One region of the Lactobacillus sp. WILCCON 0149 genome, then DNA from elsewhere that is predicted to be linked to it. Evidence: predicted binding sites of a transcription regulator. Region 1 holds the regulator's gene; the other holds the start of a gene.

The links. Region 1 encodes NrdR, which represses ribonucleotide reductase genes. Its sites were predicted from a motif close to ACACNATATATNGTGT; they were not measured.
Region 2: a site for NrdR is predicted at 3,830-3,845, ahead of nrdJ (ribonucleoside-triphosphate reductase, adenosylcobalamin-dependent). Genes of this name have one in related genera too.

What each region holds. Positions count from the first base shown of each region.
Region 1 covers NZ_JBUBHO010000001.1:654,111-662,155, forward strand. Annotated here, with positions in the region: gene ACYVUV_RS03155 (DHA2 family efflux MFS transporter permease subunit) at 1-20, shown strand, start outside; gene polA (DNA polymerase I) at 93-2,756, shown strand; gene mutM (DNA-formamidopyrimidine glycosylase) at 2,767-3,588, shown strand; gene coaE (dephospho-CoA kinase) at 3,597-4,181, shown strand; gene nrdR (transcriptional regulator NrdR) at 4,195-4,662, shown strand; gene ACYVUV_RS03180 (DnaD domain protein) at 4,666-5,994, shown strand; gene dnaI (primosomal protein DnaI) at 6,005-6,928, shown strand; gene thrS (threonine--tRNA ligase) at 7,228-8,045, shown strand, end outside.
Region 2 covers NZ_JBUBHO010000001.1:2,227,744-2,235,788, reverse strand. Annotated here, with positions in the region: gene ACYVUV_RS10440 (HAD family hydrolase) at 1-50, shown strand, start outside; gene ACYVUV_RS10435 (exodeoxyribonuclease III) at 108-935, shown strand; gene ACYVUV_RS10430 (hypothetical protein) at 1,023-1,562, shown strand; gene ACYVUV_RS10425 (L-lactate dehydrogenase) at 1,743-2,651, shown strand; gene ACYVUV_RS10420 (aldo/keto reductase) at 2,771-3,628, shown strand; gene nrdJ (ribonucleoside-triphosphate reductase, adenosylcobalamin-dependent) at 3,915-6,134, shown strand; gene ACYVUV_RS10410 (DUF4430 domain-containing protein) at 6,198-6,626, shown strand; gene ACYVUV_RS10405 (ECF transporter S component) at 6,628-7,188, shown strand; gene ACYVUV_RS10400 (cob(I)yrinic acid a,c-diamide adenosyltransferase) at 7,169-7,723, shown strand; gene ACYVUV_RS10395 (D-2-hydroxyacid dehydrogenase) at 7,954-8,045, opposite strand, start outside.

The sequences.
Region 1 (8,045 bases):
CAGAAGGCGGGTCTAAATAATTAACGAACTAGCAAAAACTGTTAAAATACTAGATAGGTATTTTGACAGTTTTTATTTTGCAAGGAATGACAATGAACAAGAAGAAGTTACTTTTAATCGATGGCAATTCCGTGGCCTTCCGGGCCTTTTTCGCCATGTACCAGCAATTAGACAAGTTTAAAAATCCAGAAGGCCTCCACACCAACGCCCTTTATGCCTTTAAAAACATGCTGGACGTGGTCTTGAAGCAGGAAGATCCAAGCCATATTCTGGTGGCCTTTGACGCTGGTAAGACCACCTTCAGAACCGCCATGTACAAAGACTATAAGGGCGGCCGGGACAAGACCCCGGCAGAACTTTCTGAGCAGCTGCCTTACCTGCGCGAGATGCTCAAGGACATGGGGATCAAGAGCTACGAACTGGTCAACTACGAAGCCGACGACATTATTGGTACCATGGCTAAAAAAGGGGCCGAAGCCGGCTATGAAGTGGCCGTTGTTTCCGGAGACAAGGACTTGACCCAATTGGCAAGCGACCACGTGACCGTCTACGTGACCAAGTCCGGGGTAACCAAGCTGGAAGCTTTTACCCCAGACCATATGAAAGAAGTCAATGGGGTGACGCCGACCGAATTCATCGATATGAAGGCTTTGATGGGTGACCCGTCTGACAACTACCCAGGCGTGGCCAAGGTTGGCCCGAAGACTGCTTCTAAGCTTATCCAAGAATACGGCAGCGTGGAAAATCTGTATGACCACGTTGACGAAATGAAGAAGTCCAAGTTGAAGGAAAACCTGATCGCCGGCAAGGACAATGCCCTTTTGGGTAAAAAATTAGCCACCATCAACTGCGACAGTCCAGTAGAAGTGACCCTTGCTGATCTTGAATATCAAGGCAGCAATATCGACGACCTCCGCCGCTTCTATGAAAAGATGAACTTCCGTCGCTTTTTGGCTGACTTAGCCCAAAAAGGGGAATTGACTGAAAGCAAGACGGAAGTCAAAAAGCAGGACTACATCGTTCTCACTGCTGACAATTTAGACCAGCTGCCAAAGGCTGCTGAAGTCACTTTCTACCTGGCCATGTTTGGCGACAACTACCACCTGGCCGACTTCGCCGGCTTTGCCTTGAGAATTGGCGAGGAAACTTTCGTCAGCCGGGAAGTTACCTTGTTGCAGGAAAGCCCCTTGAAGGAAATGCTGGAAGATCCTGCCGTCCAAAAGAATGTCTTTGACTTGAAGCGGACCACTTACGGCCTCTACCGGCTGGGGATCAAGGCTGAATCTTTGACCTTTGACCTGCTTTTAGCTTCTTACCTGGTTGACAATGAGAAAAATTCCAACGACCTGGGTGAACTGGTCCAAGGCTACGACTACTATGATTTAAAGACCGACCTGGAAGTCTACGGGAAGGGGAAGAATGCTACGATTCCAGCAGATGATTCAGTCTTTTTCAACCACCTGGCCGGCAAGACCGCGGCTATCGCGGCTTTAAAGGACAGTCTTTTAAGCAAGCTGAAAGAGCACGAGCAAGACGACCTCTACGACTCGATCGAATTGCCAACGGCTCGCGTTTTGGCCAAGATGGAAATGAACGGGATCAAGGTCCAGCCTTCTCGCTTAAAGGAACTGGAAAACGACTTTGCTGTCCGTTTAAAGGACCTGGAAGAAAAAATCTACAAGGAAGCCGGGGAAGAATTCAACTTGAATTCACCAAAGCAGCTGGGCGTCATCCTTTTCGAAAAACTGGGCCTGCCAGTCATCAAGAAGACCAAGACCGGCTACTCCACTTCAGTTGAAGTCTTGAACCAATTAAAAGAACAAAGCCCAGTCGTCAGCGACATCCTGGAATACCGGCAGATTTCTAAGATCCAGTCTACCTACGTCAAGGGCCTCTTAGACGTCATCGATGAGCGTGACGGCCGCATCCACACCCGCTACCTGCAGACTCTGACGGCAACTGGCCGCCTGTCTTCAGTTGACCCTAACCTGCAAAACATCCCAACCAGAACGGAAGAAGGCAAGCAGATCAGAAAGGCCTTTGTCCCATCAAGTCCGGATGGCTATATCTATTCCTGCGACTATTCCCAAATCGAGCTCCGGGTCCTGGCCCATGTTTCAGAAGACCCGAACATGCAGGAAGCCTTCAAGACCGGCTACGACATTCACGCCCACACGGCCATGAAGATCTTCCACTTAAAGAGCGTTGACGAAGTAACGCCGCTCCAAAGACGGCGGGCCAAGGCTGTCAACTTCGGGATCGTCTACGGGATCTCTGACTACGGCCTTTCCAAGAACCTGGACATCTCCCGCAAGCAGGCCAAGGAATTCATCGACGAATACTTTGACCAGTACCCAGGCATCCAGGCCTACATGGACCGGGCCGTTAAAGACGCCAGAGAAAAGGGCTACGCGGAAACCATCATGCACCGCCGCCGCTATCTGCCAGATATCCACGCCAAGAACTTCAATGTCCGCTCTTTCGCGGAAAGAACAGCCATCAACTCCCCAATCCAAGGGTCAGCTGCCGACATCATGAAGATTGCCATGATCAACATGCAAAAGAAGCTGGATGAACTAGGGTTAAAAACCAAGATGGTTGTCCAGGTCCACGACGAATTGATTTTTGACGTGCCAGCGGATGAATTAGAAACGATCCAGAAGATTGTCCCGTTAGTCATGCAGTCAGCCGTTAAGTTGGACGTGCCTTTGGTCGCTGACGCCGGCTGGGGCCATGACTGGTATGAAGCAAAGTAGGAGGTAAAAAATGCCAGAAATGCCTGAAGTTGAAACGGTCCGCCGGACCCTGCGGCCCTTGGTCGTGGGCAAGACGATCGACCATGTCGATATTTGGTATGACAAGGTCATCACCGGCGACCCGGAAGCTTTTAAAAAGGAGTTAAAGGGCAAGACCTTTACGGCTGTTGACCGCTATGCCAAATTCCTGCTCTTCCGTTTAGGCGACTTGACTGTCGTTTCCCATTTGCGGATGGAAGGCAAGTACCACTTAACGACCTGGGATGCACCAGTAGACAAGCATGAGCACATGCAGTTTGCCTTTACTGACGGAAGTGCTCTCCGCTACGCGGATGTCCGCAAATTTGGCCGCATGCAGCTGGTGGAAACTGGAACTGAATTCCAGATTACGGGCTTGAAGAATTTAGGCCTTGAAGCAAATACGCCAGAATTTACCCTGGACTATTTTGCAAAAGGCTTGAAGAAGAGGAGCCAGGGAATCAAGACCCTGCTCATGGGCCAGACCCTGGTGGCAGGCCTGGGCAACATTTATGTTGATGAAGTCCTCTGGCAAAGCCAGATCAATCCTTTGATCCCAGCCAACGAATTAACTGAGGACCAGGTCAAGCGGCTCTATACAGCCATCAATGAAACCATCGAAGAAGCTACTAAATACGGCGGCACGACCGTCCACAGCTTCTTAAACGCTGACGGAGAAGCCGGCCACTATCAAGAAAGGCTCAAGGTCTACGGCAAGGAAGGGCAGCCATGCCCGCGCTGCGGTGAAAACTTTGTCAAGATCAAGATAAGCGGGCGGGGAACCACCTACTGCCTGCATTGTCAAAAGAGGTAAAGGAGCAGATGACTTTTTATCTGGGACTGACCGGCGGGATTGCCACAGGCAAGTCGACCGCCAGCCGGATATTAAAAGATATGGGCTGCCAGGTTATCGACAGCGACGCCATTGCCCACCAGCAGGCCGAAGTTGGCCAGGTCTCCTGGCAAAAGATCTTAGAAGAATTTGGGCCGGACTTCTTCAATGAAGATAAGACTTTAAACCGGAAGAAGCTGGGCCAGTATGTCTTTGCCAATCCTGAGGCTTTGAAAAGATTGTCGGAAATTACCCAGGGCGAGGTCTTAAAAGAAGTTCAAAAGCGGATGAAGAACAGTCAGGCATCTGTCTGCGTCATCGACGTGCCCCTGCTCTTTGAAGCTGGCTGGCAGGATTACTTTGACGCGGTTCTCTTGATCGCGGCGCCGGAAGAAGTAGAACTAGAGCGTTTGATGGCGCGGGACGATTTAAGCCAAGCAGAAGCCAAAAGGCGGATGAATGCCCAGCTGCCATTGGCGGAAAAACGCCTGTTGGCTAGCTATGTGCTTGAAAATACTGGTACAATAGAAGAACTAAGAGAGAAATTGAGCAATCTGCTGAAAACTATCGCGTGAAAGGAGCTTCACTATGCTTTGTCCAAATTGCCATCAAAACGCCTCCCGGGTTATTGATTCCCGGCCGACTGACGAAGGGCGGACCATCCGCCGGCGGCGAGAATGCGAAAACTGCGGCTACCGCTTTACGACTTTTGAACGGGTGGAACAGTCACCACTTTTGGTGATCAAGAACGACGGCACCAGAGAGGCTTTCAGCCGGGAAAAGATCCTGAACGGGGTGGCGGCTGCCTGCCAGAAGCGGCCGGTAACCAGCGAGCAGCTCAACAAGCTGGTCGACAATGTTGAAAACCGGATCCGGGCTAAAGGAGTCAGCGAGATCTACTCCAAGGAAATCGGGGAATTAGTCATGGACCAATTAGCCGACATCGACGACGTGGCCTACATCCGCTTTGCCTCCATCTACCGCCAGTTCACTGATATGTCCAGCTTCATGAAGACCATGGAGGACATGATGGACCGGCACAGCAAGGCCAAGTAGTCCATGTACGAGAATTCCAATCCGCGTCTTCGCTACGTCGTTTTAAATGAGCTGCCAGGCCAATCCGGCCAGGTGCAGGTCTTGATCAAGCTCTACCAGCCCTTGATCGGGGCTTTAGGGGTTGCCCTTTACCAGACCTTGGTCCAGGACTTTGATCCTTACCGGTCTTTGTCTGCTTCAAGTGCCCTGTACAGCCTGCAAGAAGACCTGGACTGCAGCCTCCGCCAGCTCTGGCAGGCCCTGCATAAACTGGAAGCCGTGGGGCTCTTGAAGACCTATGTTAGCCACAATCTCCGCTTGGGGGATATTTTGGCTTTTAAGCTGCGTGCCGTGCCGGATGCCAGTGAATTTTTCAACACTTCGCTGTTAGCCAGCCTCTTAAAGGAAAAAGTTGGCGGTGTCCGCTTCAGCCAGCTTTCCCGGGAATTTGCCAAGCAGGCCCAGGTCAAGGAGCGGCAGCTGGACAATCTAGAAGAAGTTTCCGCTTCATTTTTTGAAGTCTTCCGCCTGCCGGAAAATGAGGCCATCAATCCTTCAGAAGATGTCCAAAAGGCAGCTGAGGAAAATGCCAGCCAAAAGACTGAAGATGCCCAGGTCAATTTAAAGCAGATCGACTGGCAGTACTTGAAAGACCGCTTCGCGACTTACCAGATCCCGGAAAGAGAGATCGACCGGCAAAAAGACGAAATCCGGTCCATCATGGAGCTTTACGGCTTAAGCGAGGAAGAGTTTATCAACGAAACCCTGCCGACCCTGCATGGCAGCTACCAGCTGGATGCCGCGGCAATCAGAAAGAGCCTCAACTACAACTACAAGGCTGACCACCGCCGCAAGCAGGTAATCAAGCGCCAGGAAGAAAAGCAGGACCGGCCAAGCGTGGACCAGCAGGATCAGGAGCTTTTAGACCTGGTTACCTCTAAGACGCCGATTAATTTTTTGGATGACATGAAGCTGGAGAAGGGCGGCTTTACCACGGCCAGAGAGCGGCAGATCGTCAACAACCTGGACAGACAGATTCACTTGAACCATGGCTTGATCAATGTTCTGGTCTACACCTGCCTCAACTACCAGCCAGTTTTGACCCAGGATTTGGCCAACAGGATCGCCAACGACTGGCTGCAAAAGGGAATCACGACCCCGGAAGCCGCCATCAAGCATCTGCGCGATGGAAAGAAGCAGGCCCAGGCAGGGCAAAAGAAGAACTACTCAGCGGGCAACCGGCGGCTTGAAAAGGGGACTGACTGGAACAAGAAGCAGTTTGTCCAGCCGGTCAATATTTCAGATGAAGACTTGCGGAAGATGCTGCAGGGGCCGGACAAGAAAGACAAGTAAGGGTGATTAGATGAGAGCAATTGGCGACATGTTGAGTGAAGCTGCTAAGGCCGCGGCAGCCAAGAACGGGCAGGATTTTTCGGCGGAATCATTTGAAAAGATGAAAAAGCAGGTTTTCGCTGACCCTGACGTCCGGGCTTTTCTTACTGCCCACCAGGACCAGCTGACCAAGGAGAGCGTGGACGCCAGCTTTGCCAGCCTCTATGAATACTGCCAGCAAAAAGACGGCCACGACAAGGTGATCAGCGGTTATTTGCCTGAGCTTTTCATGGAGGGGCCCTTGATCGGGATCCGCTACCAGGCCAGCCAGGCTAAGCAGCGCCGGGACAAAGAAGAAGCGGCCAAGCGGCGGATTGAGCTGATTGACTTGCCGGAGAAATTGCGCCGGGTCAAGTTAGAAGACTTGGACGTGGCAGTTGAGCGCAAGCAGGCCTTGTTTGAAGTAGGGGCCTTTTTGCAGGCTTACCAGAGCAATCCCCACGCCAAGGGTCTCTATTTAAGCGGGGACTTTGGGGTCGGGAAGACCTACATTTTAGCGGGCCTGGCCAACCGGGTAGCGGAAATGGGGGCTAAGGTGATCTTTTTGCACATGCCGACCTTTATCGCGGGCCTGTCCAGCCACTTTGGCGACAACAGCCTGCAGGCTGAAATTCAGCGCCTGGCGGCTTGCGATGTCTTGATTTTGGACGACATTGGCGCAGAGACCCTCAGTCCCTGGTCAAGAGATGACGTTTTGGGCGTGATTCTCCAGGCCCGGATGGACAATGACCTGCCGACCTTCTTCAGCTCCAACTTTGACATGGATACGCTTGAGAGCCACTTTAGCGCGACCAAGAATGCAGATGACCCGGTCAAGGCGGCCCGGCTGATGCAAAGAGTACGCTATTTGGCTAAAGAAGTGGTTGTTTCTGGGAACAACCGCCGCCTGCAGTAATTTTTTGAAAAAAGTGGCAAAAAAGCCTTGTCTTATTTGGGCAAGGGGGTATAATCGAAAAGTAAATAGAAGACATGATTCCTCCCGCTTCAGAGAGAGGGGCCCCGTTCTGAAAGCCCCCATTTGGGAGGAACCCCACCTTCTATGACCCCAAAAGATAAATGACAAGGTTGGACGCCGTTATCAGTCCAATAAGAGAGGCCGCTTTAGGCCTGAATTTTGGGTGGAACCACGATGATTAATCGTCCCGAGCATGTATTTGTGCTCGGGACTTTTTTGTTTTTGGAGGATTTAAACCAATGAGTTTTGCTTTGACTCTGCCAGATGGCTCAAAGAAAGAATTTGACGCAGCTGTTTCCGTTGCTGACCTTGCTTCCAGCATCTCAACTTCCCTGGCTAAGAACGCCGTTGCCGGCAAGGTTGACGGGGAAATCAAGCCCCTTGACTTCCAGCTGGACGCTGACCACGAAGTTGCCATTTTGACCAACAAGGATGCTGAAGGCTTGAGCGTCTTGCGGGCAACTGTTGCCTTTGTTTTGGAAGCTCTGGTTAAGGACAAGTACCCGGAAATCAAGCTGGGCCAAGCTGAAATTTCAGAAGACGGCTTCTTCATCGAAACTGACAAGGAAGACCAAATCAAGGTTACTGAATTGCCAGACTTGGAAAAGGCCCTGCAAAAGGCCATCAAGAACGGCGAAGCCATTGAACACGTTCAAGTAGCTAAGAGCGAACTGGCTGAAGCCTTCAAGGACGACCCATACAAGAGCGAACTTTTGGCTAAGGAAGGCGACTTAGTTGACGCCTACAAGCTTGGCGACTTCGTTGACTTTGGTTTTAGCGCCCTTTTGCCAAACACTGGCAAGATCAAGAAGTTCAAGCTTTTGTCAGTAGCTGGTGCCTACTGGAAGGGCAAGAGCTCAAACCCAATGCTGCAAAGAATCTTCGGGACTGCCTTCTTCAAGGAAGCTGACCTGGAAGCTGACCTCAAGCGGCGGGCAGAAATCAAGGAAAGAGACCACCGGACTATCGGCCGGGACCTGGACCTCTTCTTCGTTGACCCTAAGGTTGGGGCAGGTCTGCCATACTGGATGCCAAAGGGTGCTACTATCCGCCGGAT
Region 2 (8,045 bases), 1.6 Mb from region 1:
AAAAGGCTGACTATACGGTCGACTATCCCCTGGAAATTTTGAATATTTAAGAAAAATAAAGCGTAAAAAGCAACAGAGAGTAAAGAAAAACAGAAAGTGAAGATAAAATGCGACTGATTTCTTGGAACATCGACTCATTGAACGCGGCCTTGACGGGGACCTCCCCGCGGGCGGAAATGACCCGGGGGGTCTTGAAGAACTTGCATGACCTGGATCCAGACGTCCTGGCCCTGCAGGAAACCAAGCTGCCAGCCAGCGGGCCAAGCAAGAAGCACCAGGCTGCCCTGGCTGACCTTTTCCCGGAATATGACTTCGTTTGGCGCTCCAGCGTGGAGCCAGCCCGGAAGGGTTACGCGGGCACGATGTTTTTATACAAAAAGGGCCTGGATCCGGTGGTGACCCGGCCGGAAATCGGGGCCCCGGAGCCGATGGACTTTGAGGGCCGGATCCTGACCCTGGAATTCCCGGACTTTTACGTGACCCAGGTCTACACGCCAAATGCCGGCAACGGCTTGGTCCGCTTGGGCGACCGGCAGGAATGGGATAAGTGCTACCGGGCCTACCTTGAAGAATTGGACAAAAAGAAGCCGGTTTTAGCCAGCGGGGACTTCAATGCCGCCTACCAGGAAATCGACTTGAAGCATCCGGAGTCAAACCACCATTCAGCCGGCTTTACGGATGAAGAAAGAGCCGGCTTTGGCCAGCTTTTAGCAGCGGGCTTCACGGATACCTTCCGCCAGATCCATGGCCAGGTTGAAGGGGTCTACTCCTGGTGGGCCCAGCGGGTGCGGACGGCCAAGGCCAATAATTCCGGCTGGAGAATCGACTACTGGCTGGTCTCCAACCGCCTGGCCGACCAGGTGGAGAAGTCGGAAATGATCGCGACTGGGGAAAGAGCGGATCATTGTCCAATTTTATTGGAAATTAATCTATAATTCGGTTACAATTAGAAGTTAGAGGATGAAAAAACAAAGAACTTTTAGCAAAGAATTTTAGTATTAGTATATGAGGCGTATGTGTATATGAAGAGATTAGAAAAAGGGGTCATCGGTCTGATCCTGGTCATTTTTGCCGGCACGGCGATTATGGCCTTCAGCAGCGGTGGCCAGAAAGCAGAAAGCAGTTCAGACGCCTTCGATACCTCAGAGTACCAGAAGGCAGTCAAGTCAACGGACAACCACCACTTCAAGAACTTGAAGGTGGAATTGACCGGCAAGAAGAGCAAGATTACTGGCATCCTGCCCAAGTCACCAACCACGATCAGCCTGCTCAAGCAGTGGAAGAAGAAGAAGGTTGACTTGAATTTCAAGGCCAGCAAGAAGGACGGCTTGCTCGTCAGCACGCAGAAGGTTAACCTGCCAACCCCTAAGGGGCAGGAATTGACCCATGCCATTACGGGCGAGATCGGCTATGATCCAGCCAGTGACAAGCTGCTGATTTTTGCCAGCGACAAGAACTACAGCCAGGGCTTCTACCCCCTGGGCCGCTTGAAGAGAAACGGCCCAAGCTCAGTATCTTTGAGCGCTGGCCAGGATCCGCTGGAATTCAGTTTTACAGATTAAGCAGAAGGACTTTCATTTTTATGGAAGTCCTTTTTCTTTTGCCGTGACTTTCTTTTCATAATTTTTAACCAGGTTCAAACTTTTTTAATTAAGTAAAGCTTGCACTTTGGCCAAACTTGTTTTATTGTTAATTATGAAAAAATAATTGACGATATATTAAAAAGCAAGGAGGAATCTTTGATGAGAAAAGTAGCAGTGATCGGCATGGGACACGTTGGGGCCACGGCGGCCTTTATTCTCTTTACGCACGGGGTAGCAGACGAATTGGTCTTGCTGGACAAGAATGAGACCAAGTGCCAGGCTGAATGGGGCGACCTGCGCGACACCCTGGGCAGAAATGACTTCTACGTCAACGTCAAGTGGGGCGACTGGAAGGAATTGGCGGACACCGACTTGATCATCACCGCTTTTGGTGACGTGGCGGCCTCAATCACGACTGGTGACCGTTTCGCGGAATTCCCGATCAACACCAAGAACGCGGTTGAAGTTGGCCAGAAGATCAAGGACAGCGGCTTCAAGGGCGTCATCATCAACATCTCCAATCCTTGCGACGTGGTAACTTCCATCTTGCAAAAGGTGACCGGCCTGCCAAAGAATCAGGTCTTTGGGACCGGGACCTTCCTGGATACTTCCAGAATGCAGCGGGTCGTCGGGGAAAAGTTGGGCCAGGACCCAAGAAACGTGTCCGGCTTCAACCTGGGCGAGCACGGGTCCAGCCAGTTTACGGCCTGGTCAACCGTCTGGGTCAACAACCGGCCAGCCAAGGACCTCTTCAATGAAGAAGAGAAAGAAGAAATGGACCGCTTGAGCAAGGACAATGCTTTCAAGGTTGGCAAGGGCAAGGGCTACACTTGCTACGCTGTTGCTACCTGCGCGGTTCGTTTGGCCAGAGCAGTCTTCTCTGACGCCAAGTTCTACGGCCCAACCAGCTGCTACGTTGAATCCTTGGGGACCTACATCGGCTACCCTTCAATCGTTGGCAAGCATGGGGTAGAAGAAGTACCAGTTTTGGATTTGCCAGCTGATGAACAGGCCAAATTGGAAGCTTCTGCCAAGAAGCTGAAGGACAGTCTGGCCAGCTTGGAATAAAAAAACAAAAACTTTAAAAGTAAAGTCAAGATGTTAGAAAATCCTCCCGCCAGGGAGGATTTTTGTTATAATAAACTAAATTACAAAAAGTAAGTAGCATGTTTGACAGGAGGCAAAAAATGACTTTGCACGGTTTGGAAGATACTTACGAATTGGCCAACGGGGTCAAAATTCCCGTGATTGGTTTCGGGACCTGGCAGACGCCAGATGGCGACGTGGCTCAAGAAGCAGTTGAAGCAGCCTTGAATGCCGGCTACCGGCATATCGACACGGCCGCGGCTTATGGCAATGAGGCGAGCGTGGGCCGGGCCATCAAGAAGAGCGGGGTTAAGAGGGGCGACTTGTTCGTGACCAGCAAGCTCTGGAACGGGTCCCACAGCTATGAAGGAGCCAAGGCCGCTATTGACGACAGCCTGCTCAAACTAGACACGGACTACCTGGACCTGTACTTGATCCACTGGCCAAATCCGGTTGCTGTCCGGGACCACTGGGCAGAAGCCAACGCGGAAGCCTGGCGGGCCATGGAAGAAGCTGTTCAGGCTGGCAAGATCCGGGCGATCGGTGTTTCCAACTTCCGCCGCCACCACCTGGAAGCCCTCTTGAAGACGGCAGAAATCAAGCCTGTGGTCAACCAGATCTGCCTTAACCCAAATGACCTGCAAGCGGAAGTAACGGCCGCTAACAAGGAATATGGCCTTTTGAGCGAGGCTTACAGTCCTTTAGGGACGGGTGGCCTTTTGGGCAATGAGACCATCAAGGCAGTTGGGGCCAAGTATGGCAAGTCCAGCGCCCAGGTTTTGATCCGCTGGTCCCTGCAGCATGGCTTCTTGCCGCTGCCAAAGTCAGTCCACCCGGACTACATCAAGGCTAACGCCGAAGTCTTTGACTTTGAACTTACCGAAGACGACATGACCAAGCTGGATGGCCTGCAAGGGATCGGGCAGCCAGTTTTGGATCCAGACCAGGCTGAATTTTAGCGAAAAACTGAAAATTTTTATGAAAAAGACTGCACAACGTACCAGAAACCTGTCTGGTATTTATGCAGTCTTTTTGTATATATTCGCAAAAGCCGAACGAAAATCGCTAAAAAATTTTTAAAAAAATTGTTCCGGCGGCTGAAGGCTTACGGGGCTTGAATTGAACCGACATACATTTTCTCGTGTTCGCCTGGTTACACGATACTAGATATTGTGTTTTACAAGAAGACTGCTAACATATGGAGTGCTTAGAAAATAATGTGACAAGCAGAAAGGATCTGAGAAGATGAGTGAAGAAATATCGCTCTCGGCTGAATTTGTCGACCGGGTGAAAAAGAGTGTAAAACCACACTGGGGCAAGCTGGGCTGGGTCACCTACAAGCGGACCTACGCCCGCTGGCTGCCGGAAAAGGGGCGGAGTGAAAACTGGGACGAAACCGTCAAGCGGGTGGTTGAAGGCAATATCAACCTGGATCCCCGGCTCAAGGACGCCCCAAGTCCGGAATTGAAGCAGAGCTTGACTGAAGAAGCTGAACGGCTCTACAAGCTGATCTACGGTTTGGGCGCGACGCCATCTGGCCGGAACTTGTGGATTTCCGGGACCGACTACCAAAGACGGACCGGGGATTCCTTGAACAACTGCTGGTTTGTGGCTATCCGCCCGCAAAAGTACGGGGACAGCAAGATTGTGCCCAGCTATCTTAGCAAGCAGGAAAAGGCTGTCTCCATGCCTTTCTCCTTCCTCTTTGACGAACTGATGAAGGGGGGCGGGGTTGGCTTCTCAGTTGCCAGATCCAACATCAGCCAGATCCCCCGGGTCGACTTTGCCATCGACCTGCAGCTGGTAATCGACGAGACCAGTGAATCTTACGATGCTTCCGTCAAGGTTGGGGCCGTTGGCAAAAATGAATTGGTCCAAGATTCTGACAGCATCTACTACCGCCTGCCGGACACCCGGGAAGGCTGGGTTTTGGCTAATGCCCTCTTGATCGACCTCCACTTTGCCCAGACCAACCCGGCCCGCAAGCAAAAGCTGATCCTGGACTTGTCTGACATCCGTCCTTACGGGGCAGAGATCCACGGCTTCGGCGGCACGGCTTCCGGCCCAATGCCTTTGATCTCCATGCTGCTGGACGTTAATGAAGTCTTGAACAATAAGGCTGGCGGCCGCCTTACGGCTGTTGATGCCACTGACATCTGCAACTTGATCGGCAAGGCAGTCGTGGCCGGCAATGTCCGCCGGTCAGCCGAACTGGCCCTGGGCTCAAACGACGACCAGGACTTCATTTCCATGAAGCAGGACCAGGAGAAGCTGATGCACCACCGCTGGGCATCAAACAACAGCGTGGCGGTTGATTCAGCCTTCAGCGGCTACCAGCCAATCGCTGCCGGGATCCGGGAAAACGGGGAGCCGGGGATCGTGAACCTGGACCTGTCCAAGAATTATGGCCGGATCATTGATGGCTACCAGGCCGGAATTGACGGGGACGTGGAAGGGACCAACCCTTGCGGGGAGATCTCCCTGGCCAACGGGGAACCCTGCAACCTCTTTGAAGTCTTCCCGCTGATCGCGGAAGAACAGGGCTGGGACCTGCAGGAAGTTTTTGCCTTGGCGGCCCGCTACACCAAGCGGGTAACTTTTAGTCCTTATGACTGGGAAATTTCCCGGGAAATAATTCAAAAGAACCGCCGGATCGGGATCTCCATGTCCGGGATCCAGGACTGGCTCTTGACCAGACTGGGCAACCGGGTGGTCACTGGCTTCAAGGATGACTTTGACCCGGAAACCCATGAAGCCATTAAGGTGCCAGTCTACGACAAACGGGCCATCAAGGCGGTTGATCACCTTTACAAGGCAGTGGTCAAGGCTGATCAGGCCTACAGCAAGACTTTGGGCTGCAATGAATCAATCAAGCACACCACGGTCAAGCCGTCAGGCACGGTGGCTAAGCTGGCCGGGGCCAGTGAAGGCATGCACTTCCACTACGGGGCTTACTTGATCCAGCGGATCCGTTTCCAGGATTCTGATCCGCTTTTGCCAGCCTTGAAGGCCTGCGGCTACCGGACGGAAGCAGATATCTACACGGAAAACACGACCTGCGTGGAATTTCCGATCAAGGCGGTAGGGGCGGACAACCCTAACTTTGCTTCAGCCGGCACGGTTTCAATCGCGGAACAATTTGCTACCCAGGCCTTCTTGCAGACTTACTGGTCGGACAACGCGGTTTCCTGCACGATTACTTTCCAGGATTCTGAAGCAGACCAGGTTGAATCCTTGCTCCGCCAGTACCGCTTCATCACCAAGTCGACCTCGCTTTTGCCATACTTTGGCGGATCACTCCAGCAAGCACCAAAGGAACCGATCGACAAGGAGACTTATGAAAAGCGCAGCCGGGAAATCACCGGCGACGTGGAAGAGGTCTTCAGCCAGCTGAATAGCGACGTCAAGGACCTGGAACTGGTCGACCAGACTGACTGTGAAGGCGGCGCCTGCCCAGTTAAGTAAGGCAGATAAAGAAAAAATAAAAGACAAAAATAAAACTGAAATAAAAAACGGGAGAAACAAAAGATGAAAAAGAAGATTTTAGCAGTCGTAGTTGCCTTGGCAGCCTTCGTGGGCCTTTTTGCCAGCCAGCCTGTCCAAAGGCAAAGCGTGCAAGCAGCTAAGACCACCAAGACGGCTAAGGCCAAGCAAATCAGCGTGACCTACACTTTGAAGGACACGACCAAGGCCAAGAACAAGCAGACTGTAGCCAAGAAGACCTTCAAGGTCAAGAAAGGGACGAGCGTCTTCACTGTTTTGAAAAAGGCCTGGAAGGTCAGCTACACTAAATCTTCATACGGCGTCTTCATCACCAAGATCAAGGGGCTGGGCGACGAAAAGAAGAAGCTCTACTGGACTTACACAGTTAACGGCAAGATGGCCAAGGTAGCGGCTGACAAGGACAAGCTGACCAAGAACAAGTCCAAGGTTGTCTTCACTCTGAAGCAATACTAAGATGCAGACCAAGGAACGCTATCAGCTGCAAAGGCTGACCCTGCTGGCCCTGCTAACGGCGATGTGCGTGGTTTTGCGGATCTTTAAAATTATCGATATCCCCAATGTCCAGCCAGTGACTGATATTATCATGCTGGCCACGCTGGAACTGGGGGCAGGGACAGGGATATTGCTGGCCATTTTGGTCATGGTGATCTCCAACATCTTCCTGGGCTTTGGAATTTGGACCTTGCCGCAGATTTTTGCCTACGCGGCCTGCGCCTTGACCGTGGCATTATTTGCCAGGCTTTTGCCACTGAAAAGCCGGAAATTCTTCTGGCTGCAGGAGCTCCTGGCCGGCTTTCTGGGCCTGGAATACGGCTTCTTCGTCAGCCTGGGCATGGCTGGCTGGGGCGGCTGGGCAGCTTTCATCGCCTACTGGGTCAGCGGCCTGACCTTTGACTTGTATCATGCCGCCGGCAACCTGGCCTTTTATCCTATCCTTTATCTGCCATTGATTTTGGGCCTGGACCGGTTTAAAAAGAAAGCAGGGTGGAAGCAAAATGCTCAAAGTCTACACTAAAGTCGGTGACCAGGGGCAAACCAAGCAGGTTACCGGCAAGATGGTTGCCAAATACGCCCCGCAGATCCAGACACTGGGAGCTCTCGATGAGCTGCAGTCCTGGCTGGGGGTTACGGTGGCCAATCTTTCTCCGGCCTGCCAGAGATTGGAAGAAAAGCTGATCAAGCTGGAGCGGGAACTGTATGAATTGCAGGCTGACCTGGTGGTCAAGCGGCACCATACGATTACTTCGGCTGAAGTGACTTACATGGAAGAGCAGATTGATGCCTGGACGGAAGAATTGCCGGAAATGAAGGAATTTATCTTGCCAGGCGGGTCAAAGACCAGCGCCAACCTCCAGTATGCCCGGGCACTGGCCCGGACCAGCGAGCGGGTCTGCGTGCTGTATGCGGACGAAAGCGGGGAGGTCAAGAGCGACAGCCTCAAGTACTTGAACCGCCTGTCAGACTACCTGTTCGTCATGGCCCGCTACGCCAACCTTTTAGAGGGCGTGGCTGACGTCAAGAGCAAGCCTGCCCGACGTCCGAAAAAATAAGCAAGCAAATTAAAAAGTGTTGGATGACTTAGAGAGCAAGCATCCAACACTTTTTCTTCAACAAATCAGCAAGCAAAAACCCGCGGGTGAGAAGGCCCCGCGGGTTTTCGTTTTAGCTTTTAATGGATAAGTTTAAAAGTATGTGTTTGTAAAGTAATGTAAGTAATTTTTAAGTAGATTGTTGTAAGAAAATCTGTAAGTTTTAAAAAAGGGATTTCTAAGCGGCTAGATTAGCCAACCTTAACTGGAGTTTCAGCTTCCTTGCCTTCAACCAATTCAAGGTTGTTGTCGAAGGCCTTAACTACCATGTTGCGAACAGCGT